One region of the Paenibacillus sp. FSL R5-0473 genome, then DNA from elsewhere that is predicted to be linked to it. Evidence: a T-box and tRNA genes for the amino acid it is inferred to sense, from the RefSeq annotation. Region 1 holds a T-box; the other holds one or more tRNA genes.
What was found. The T-box of region 1 lies ahead of tyrS (tyrosine--tRNA ligase). A T-box ahead of a tRNA ligase gene usually reads a tRNA of that ligase, here a tRNA-Tyr.
Positions count from the first base shown of each region.

Region 2: it encodes a tRNA-Tyr, which carries the amino acid that the T-box ahead of tyrS (tyrosine--tRNA ligase) is inferred to sense. The anticodon was not compared.

Region 1 covers NZ_JBBORL010000001.1:1,867,031-1,871,223, reverse strand. The annotation lists gene MKY28_RS08180 (YxcD family protein) at 1-205, shown strand, start outside; gene tyrS (tyrosine--tRNA ligase) at 360-1,622, opposite strand; T-box leader at 1,740-1,967, opposite strand; gene MKY28_RS08170 (DMP19 family protein) at 2,066-2,515, opposite strand; gene MKY28_RS08165 (Imm63 family immunity protein) at 2,536-2,979, opposite strand; gene MKY28_RS08160 (protein adenylyltransferase SelO) at 3,075-4,193, opposite strand, start outside.
Region 2 covers NZ_JBBORL010000001.1:5,597,216-5,601,408, forward strand. The annotation lists gene iolD (3D-(3,5/4)-trihydroxycyclohexane-1,2-dione acylhydrolase (decyclizing)) at 1-849, opposite strand, end outside; tRNA gene MKY28_RS24620 (tRNA-Gly) at 1,245-1,315, opposite strand; tRNA gene MKY28_RS24625 (tRNA-Pro) at 1,326-1,399, opposite strand; tRNA gene MKY28_RS24630 (tRNA-Leu) at 1,407-1,485, opposite strand; tRNA gene MKY28_RS24635 (tRNA-Arg) at 1,503-1,579, opposite strand; tRNA gene MKY28_RS24640 (tRNA-Gly) at 1,587-1,661, opposite strand; tRNA gene MKY28_RS24645 (tRNA-Leu) at 1,672-1,752, opposite strand; tRNA gene MKY28_RS24650 (tRNA-Lys) at 1,759-1,834, opposite strand; tRNA gene MKY28_RS24655 (tRNA-Tyr) at 1,844-1,929, opposite strand; tRNA gene MKY28_RS24660 (tRNA-Thr) at 1,939-2,014, opposite strand; tRNA gene MKY28_RS24665 (tRNA-Phe) at 2,035-2,110, opposite strand; tRNA gene MKY28_RS24670 (tRNA-Asp) at 2,130-2,207, opposite strand; tRNA gene MKY28_RS24675 (tRNA-Met) at 2,235-2,308, opposite strand; tRNA gene MKY28_RS24680 (tRNA-Val) at 2,326-2,401, opposite strand; tRNA gene MKY28_RS24685 (tRNA-Glu) at 2,408-2,479, opposite strand; tRNA gene MKY28_RS24690 (tRNA-Asn) at 2,484-2,559, opposite strand; tRNA gene MKY28_RS24695 (tRNA-Ala) at 2,561-2,636, opposite strand; tRNA gene MKY28_RS24700 (tRNA-Ile) at 2,672-2,745, opposite strand; rRNA gene rrf (5S ribosomal RNA) at 2,784-2,900, opposite strand; rRNA gene MKY28_RS24710 (23S ribosomal RNA) at 2,974-4,193, opposite strand, start outside.

The DNA.
Region 1 (4,193 bases):
CGATGTGAATGTAGAACTGAGTTGGGAAGAAGATACAGGTTATTCCGCTGAAGTTTGGATTCAAGGCCGTAGTCAATATCTGGTGGAGTCCAATATGATTGAAGCGATTCTTCGTTACCTGCACAGTGAATACAACATCCGGGCGTACCGTGAGAATGTACGACTTGATCTGGATGAAGAAATCACAGCGATCGTTAATCAATAAGATAGGTCACTCACTGGCCTGATATACGAAAGACCGCCTCCCCTCTGTCCTGACAGAGATGGAAGGCGGTCTTTTTGTTTCTGTATTTGTAGCTTTATTTGTGTGTCTATTATAGTCTCTATACGTCTCTGTGTTACGTTCTAATTCTTGGAAACTACGATTGTAGTTTAACCAGGCTGTAGTTCTTCTTACCTTTACGGATAATGATGAATTTACCGCCAATGGCATGCTCTGCCGACACTGTGAATTCAAGCTCCGTGATTTTCTCACCGTTCATGGAGATAGCGCCTTTAGTGACATCCTCACGGGCCTGGCGTTTGGATGGCTCCAACCCCAGATCTACGAGCCAGTCGACGATATTTTTCGCTTCGCCGTCCGTTTCGAATGTTGGCATTTCCTTGAAACCCTGCTCGATTTCATCTGCTGTCAGGGAACGGATATCACCACTAAACAGCGCCGCTGTAATACGTTTAGCCTGTTCGAGCATTTCTTCGCCGTGAACGAATTTTGTCATTTCTTCCGCGAGTGCTTTCTGTGCTTCACGTCTGTGCGGCTCTGTCTCTACCTTTTCAGCCAAAGCTTCGATTTGTTCTTTGCTGAGGAAAGTAAAGTATTTCAAGTATTTAATGACATCGCGGTCATCTGTATTCGCCCAGAACTGGTAGAACTCAAATGGTGTTGTTTTGTTCGGGTCAAGCCAGATTGCGCCGCCAGCTGTTTTACCGAATTTCGTACCGTCTGATTTGAGCATGAGTGGAATGGTCAGACCGTAAGCCTTCGCTTCAGATCCTTCTTTTTTACGAATCAGATCGAGACCACTTGTGATGTTACCCCATTGATCCGAACCACCGATTTGAAGCTGTACATCTTCGTTCTGGAACAGGTGCAGGTAGTCGAGTGATTGAAGGATCTGGTAGGAAAACTCGGTGAACGAGATTCCGCCTTCCAGTCTGCTCGCAACCACATCCTTAGCCAACATTGTGTTAAGGTTAAAGTTTTTGCCGTAGTCACGCAAGAATTCAATCACATTGATTTTGTGCGTCCAATCATAGTTGTTGACCATGCGAACCTGATTATCACCGTCTGTTACGAACAACTTCTTCATCTGCGCTGTCAGTGCATCCACATTCTCCTGCACTTGCTCCATCGTTTGCAAAGATCGTTCTGCCTGCCGGCCACTTGGATCACCAATCGTACCTGTAGCTCCACCAATCAGAATGACTGGACGGTGTCCTGCCAGTTGAAAACGTTTCAACATCATGAATGGAATGAGATGTCCGATATGCATGCTGTCCCCCGTAGGGTCAACGCCGCAGTACAGTGAGACTGATTTGGTTTCAGTCAACTCACGCAGTCCCTCTGCATCCGTCTGCTGGTTAATGGCGTCACGCCACTGTAGTTCATTAATAATATTCATGTGTATAACCCCTTTTCTATCCTCAAGATTCAGTCATGATCTACGTTAAATTACGAAAATTACACGCTAGAACGGCTTTTTTGGACACAAAAAAATCGCCTCCTTGTCTTCATTAGACACAGGGACGATTATCATAACCGTGGTACCACCCAAATTGCATGGACAACACGTGACCTTAACACGTTATCCATACCACTTTTGGCAATATATCGTTTGCCCAGCCGCTTGGCATTACCCAAGTACTCCAGAGTGTAATTCGCAGCCCTTGTATGTATCAGGTTCCATCAACCCCTGACTTTCTGTAACAGGGACAAAGCCGCTACTGCGCTCTATCAACGTGATTCATGTATTCAATTTATAGCAAGTATAGCCGAACGTTTCAGTCATTGCAAGACCAAGTATTAATCATCGAACAGAACAACGGATGAATAGTTAAAACCAGATTATATAATCATCATGTTCAATTTTCCGTGATAATAACCATAGGCTTTCTCCGCGATCTGATCCTCATTGTTCCAAAACTGCTGATCCAGCGCATCTAACTGCTGCTCTTGTTCCTTTGTCAGGAATTTAGGAATATCCCACAGTTCAGTAAGCCTTTCATCCTCTTTCAGATGCTCAATGCAGCCGTATGCTGACGTTATAATCTCCACGACTTGAGTCGCACCAATGATATGTAATGCCCGCAACGCGTAACGGTATACCTCTTCCCCCCAGTTGCAGAAAAACTGTATAAAACCGCCATTAAAGACATCCGCCTCTAATAACCATAAAGCAGCAATGTCCTGCTCGTTCGAAGTCAACGATGCCCAGCCCTGTTCAGATTCATTCTTTTTTTCGACAAATAACACAGCATAGTCATACCATACATCATTAATATCTTGCTCGCTCACGTAACACACCTCACTTTTCTTTATTTCATGTCCTCTAACTCCTGACGTTTACCCGTCTGATACCAATGTAAATACGGATCACCGATCTGCTGGAAGGCTTCCTGAACACCCCTGTTCAGGTCTTTCATCACTTCATTTGTATAGTTCAAATGCGTCTCTTTATTATCCACGCCATGTCTTTCCAACAACCCTACATGCGTCGCGGTGAAAATAATATCTTCCAGCAACCAATAGATGACTTCATCCGGCTGTTTCACCCGTTTCTCCAATGAGACGAGACCACGTTCGTATATTCGAACGATATACGCATCTTCTCCACTCTCTACATAGGGCACCCCATCCCATTTAAAGGTCTCAAACAAGCGGTTAACATAGTTCTGCATCTGTTCCCTAGGGAAAGATGTAAGCTCTAAAAGCTGTAAAAGGATGTCTGCCAATTGTTGTTTGCTTAACATATTGGACATGAATGCACCTGCCTCTATAAAGTAACGTCGATGACAGAATGAAAAATGAAAAAGCTGCCCCAGACAGCCTCTTCATATTTATTCCTACTGTTCAATCAGGTCCCACAAAAAGTCTGATACGAAGTATTACATTGTGCAGGTAGTTCGGCATATTCAGCCTGTTCAGGTGAGTGTGCAAACGGATCTGAAAGAACTGCCAAAAGCTTCTCCATCACGCTAAGGTCTCCGTGATTCTCCGCACGCTCAAGGGCTTCCTCGACCCGATGATTTCGGGGAATGACCGCTGGATTGCTTGTTCTCATCAACTGTCGAGAGACTTCCTTCTCCTCTCCCTGACTGTCCAATCTTGCTTGCCACCGCTCATTCCATTCAGCAAATTCTGTCGTGCCAAACAAAGCTGTCCCTTCCAACCTATCAAAGGTCAATGCCAGGAACGTATTCGTGTAATCTGCACTATGCTTCTCCATGAGTTCAAGAAGCTCCTTGATCAATGCTTCATCTTCGGCCTCTTCATCCAACAAGCCCAGTTTGGCACGCATTCCCTGGAGCCAATGATGATGGTACAATTCAGAAAATTGTGCGATAGCATCCTGAGCGAGTTGCACGGCCTGTTCTTCATCTTCATGCAACAACGGCAGAAGCGTCTCGGCAAAACGAGCCAAATTCCACCCGGCAATATACGGTTGATTACCATAAGCATAGCGACCTTGCCTGTCAATGGAGCTGAATACGGTCGAAGGATTGTAAGCATCCATAAAGGCACACGGACCATAATCGATGGTCTCACCACTGATCGCCATGTTATCCGTGTTCATCACGCCATGAATGAAACCAACACGCTGCCACTGGGCAACGAGTGCCGCCTGCCGTTTAATCACTTCCTGAAGGAGCAGAAGATAGCGATTCTCAGCTTGAGCAACATCAGGAAAATGTCGATGCAACGTATACTCAGCCAATGCCCGGAGATCGTCGATAGACCCCCATCTTGCTGCGTACTGAAAGGTTGCTACCCGGATATGACTGGAAGCCACCCGGGTTAAAATGGCACCCGGCCGCTCTGTTTCGCGGATAATGTTTTCTCCTGTTGATACCACAGCCAGACTGCGTGTCGTTGGGATCCCCAGTGCATACATCGCTTCACTAATAATATACTCTCGTAACATGGGCCCAACAGCAGCACGTCCATCTCCTCCACGAGAGTACGGTGTTCTCCC
Region 2 (4,193 bases), 3.7 Mb from region 1:
AACCCCGATGGCCCCCACATTTAGTGGGTGGTCCCAAGAAACTGCGCTCTTGCCCGCCTGCGTCTCGGCGATCGGAATACCAAATGCCTCGGCGAATTCCACGAGCTGGGCGGACGCCTCAGAATACAACACACCGCCGCCTGCAACGAGCAGCGGCTTTCTGCCTCGGGCAATCTGCTCCGTTGCCCGTTCAATGGCTGCCTGTACTGGGGGGCGACGATCCAGATAATGTACTTTGCGGGCAAAGAAAGATTCCGGGTAATCGTACGCTTCTGCCTGCACATCCTGCGGCAATGCGAGCGTTACTGCTCCCGTCTCTGCTGGATCGGTTAGCACACGCATCGCCTGTGTAACAGCAATCATCAACTGTTCGGGACGAACAATGCGATCCCAGTATTTACTGACGGCTTTGAATGGATCAGTGGCTGAGATTGTATAATCACTGCTCACTTCCAACTGCTGAAGTACCGGGTCCGGTTCCCGTGTAGCAAAGTTGTCTCCAGGAAGCAATAAAACCGGAATTCGGTTCACCGTTGCAGTAGCTGCCGCCGTAATCATATTCAAAGCACCAGGTCCAATGGATGTAGTACATGCATAGATCTGTCTACGGTTTTTCTGCTTGGCATAAGCCGCTGCCGTATGCACCATGCCTTGTTCGTTCTTGCCTTGCATATACGTCAGGCTTCCCGGACTGCGCTCCAGCGCTTCTCCAATGCCTGTTACATTGCCATGTCCAAAAATACCGATGATTCCCTTCACAAACTTGGTTTCCACCCCGTCAACCGAGATATATTGCTGATCCAGGTATCGAAGCAGTGCCTGAGCCATCGTTAGTCGAATTGTTTTCATGAGTTTGATCGCCGTCCTTTCCTTTATGGGTTAAGCGCTTAATCTACGTTAAGTTTAAGCGCCTTACCCCTAAAGGTTAAGCGCTTAATTGATATGGTATTACAGGTTAATGATTTACGCAAGCTATTTTTGTAAGCGTTTTTATAAATTGTGATAAAGAAAAGATATTCTTGTGTTCGAACATGTGTTAGACCTTCTCTATTTGAACACTTCCACAATGACTAAGGACAGACTTAAAAGAGAGGGGAATATATCGTGAGGATGGGATACATGTTGGTACATGCTAATCAGCTATATAATCCATGATCTTCGTATACAATCATGGTCAATATGCCTGTGAATGCAGAAAAAAAGAAAGAGACGGTGAGTACCGTCTCTTTCTTTTTCAATATATAAGCGGGTGATGGGAATCGAACCCACGCTATTAGCTTGGAAGGCTAAAGTTCTACCATTGAACTACACCCGCATAACAACAATCGGGATGACACGATTTGAACATGCGACCCCCTGGTCCCAAACCAGGTGCTCTACCAAGCTGAGCTACATCCCGTTATCTATACCGGCGAGAGGACTCGAACCTCCACGGTTTCCCACTCGATTTTGAGTCGAGCGCGTCTGCCATTCCGCCACGCCGGCAAAATATGAAGTTATAATGGCGCGCCCTGAGAGATTCGAACTCCCGGCCTTTTGATTCGTAGTCAAACGCTCTATCCAGCTGAGCTAAGGGCGCAAAATATTGGAGCGGAAGACGGGAATCGAACCCGCGACCCTCGCCTTGGCAAGGCGATGCTCTACCGCTGAGCCACTTCCGCAAATAAAGGATGCGCGTGGAGGGACTTGAACCCCCACGTCAAAGACGCTAGATCCTAAGTCTAGTGCGTCTGCCAATTCCGCCACACGCGCATATAATGGTGAGTCATGAAGGGCTCGAACCTTCGACACCCTGATTAAAAGTCAGGTGCTCTACCAACTGAGCTAATGACTCATAGAAAACTGGTGGAGGATGATGGATTCGAACCACCGAACCCGTACGGGAGCAGATTTACAGTCTGATGCGTTTGGCCGCTTCGCTAATCCTCCAGGATTACATGGTGCCGGCGAGAGGACTTGAACCCCCAACCTACTGATTACAAGTCAGTTGCTCTACCAGTTGAGCTACACCGGCGTATTACATGGTGTTATAAATGGTGGCTCGGGACGGAATCGAACCGCCGACACGAGGATTTTCAGTCCTCTGCTCTACCGACTGAGCTACCGAGCCTTACTACATTAAAAAAAAATGGCGGAACCGACGGGATTCGAACCCGCGATCTCCTGCGTGACAGGCAGGCATGTTAGGCCAACTACACCACGGTTCCAGATCACTTTCTCAAAGGAAAGTATAATTGCGGGGGCAGGATTTGAACCTGCGGCCTTCGGGTTATGAGCCCGACGAGCTACCGGGCTGCTCCACCCCGCGTCGTTATAAAGTTTATATGGTGGAGGCTGAGGGGATCGAACCCCCGACCCTCTGCTTGTAAGGCAGATGCTCTCCCAGCTGAGCTAAGCCTCCATATTATGACCCGTAGGGGATTCGAACCCCTGTTACCTCCGTGAAAGGGAGGTGTCTTAACCCCTTGACCAACGGGCCTTACTGGCTCCCCGAACAGGGCTCGAACCTGTGACAACTCGATTAACAGTCGAGTGCTCTACCAACTGAGCTATCAGGGAATGGTGGAGCCAAGCGGGATCGAACCGCTGACCTCCTGCTTGCAAGGCAGGCGCTCTCCCAGCTGAGCTATGGCCCCATACTCTGGTGTATTTCATTGTTGTGGTCTTGCTATGGGCCCTGGTGGACTCGAACCACCGGCCTCACCCTTATCAGAGGTGCGCTCTAACCAACTGAGCTAAGGGCCCTTATCAATTTTCGAAAAAAAATACCCCAATGGGGTTTCGCTTGGCGGCGTCCTACTCTCCCAGGACCCTGCGGTCCAAGTACCATCGGCGCTAGAGGGCTTAACGGTCGTGTTCGGGATGGGTACGTGTGGAACCCCTCCGCCATCGCCACCAAACGCATAGCTTACATTCAGAGATCGTTCTCTGAAAACTAGATTCGAAACGAAACACGCGAATTACAACTTGCTATTGGATAAGCCCTCGACCGATTAGTACTGGTCAGCTCCATGCATTGCTGCACTTCCACCCCCAGCCTATCTACCTCGTCGTCTTCAAGGGGTCTTACATACTGGGAAATCTCATCTTGAGGGGGGCTTCACGCTTAGATGCTTTCAGCGTTTATCCCGTCCGTACATAGCTACCCAGCGGTGCTCCTGGCGGAACAACTGGTACACCAGCGGTACGTCCATCCCGGTCCTCTCGTACTAAGGACAGCTCCTCTCAAATTTCCTACGCCCACGACAGATAGGGACCGAACTGTCTCACGACGTTCTGAACCCAGCTCGCGTACCGCTTTAATGGGCGAACAGCCCAACCCTTGGGACCTACTTCAGCCCCAGGATGCGATGAGCCGACATCGAGGTGCCAAACCTCCCCGTCGATGTGGACTCTTGGGGGAGATAAGCCTGTTATCCCCAGGGTAGCTTTTATCCGTTGAGCGATGGCCCTTCCATGCGGTACCACCGGATCACTAAGCCCGACTTTCGTCCCTGCTCGACTTGTAGGTCTCGCAGTCAAGCTCCCTTATGCCTTTGCACTCTTCGAATGATTTCCAACCATTCTGAGGGAACCTTTGGGCGCCTCCGTTACTCTTTAGGAGGCGACCGCCCCAGTCAAACTGCCCACCTGACACTGTCCCCGCACCGGATTACGGTACCAGGTTAGAACCTAGATACGATCAGGGTGGTATCCCAACGTTGCCTCCATGCAAGCTGGCGCTCACACTTCAAAGGCTCCCACCTATCCTGTACAGATCGTACCCAAATTCAATATCAAGCTGCAGTAAAGCTCCATGGGGTCTTTCCGTCTTGTCGCGGGTAACCTGCATCTTCACAGGTATTAAAATTTCACCGGATCTCTCGTTGAGACAGCGCCCAAGTCGTTACGCCATTCGTGCGGGTCAGAATTTACCTGACAAGGAATTTCGCTACCTTAGGACCGTTATAGTTACGGCCGCCGTTTACTGGGGCTTCGGTTCACAGCTTCGGATTGCTCCTAACCACTCCCCTTAACCTTCCAGCACCGGGCAGGCGTCAGCCCGTATACTTCGCCTTACGGCTTCGCACAGACCTGTGTTTTTGCTAAACAGTCGCTTGGGCCTTTTCACTGCGGCCCCCTCGTGCTATTCACACTACCGGGGCACCCCTTCTCCCGAAGTTACGGGGTCATTTTGCCGAGTTCCTTAACGA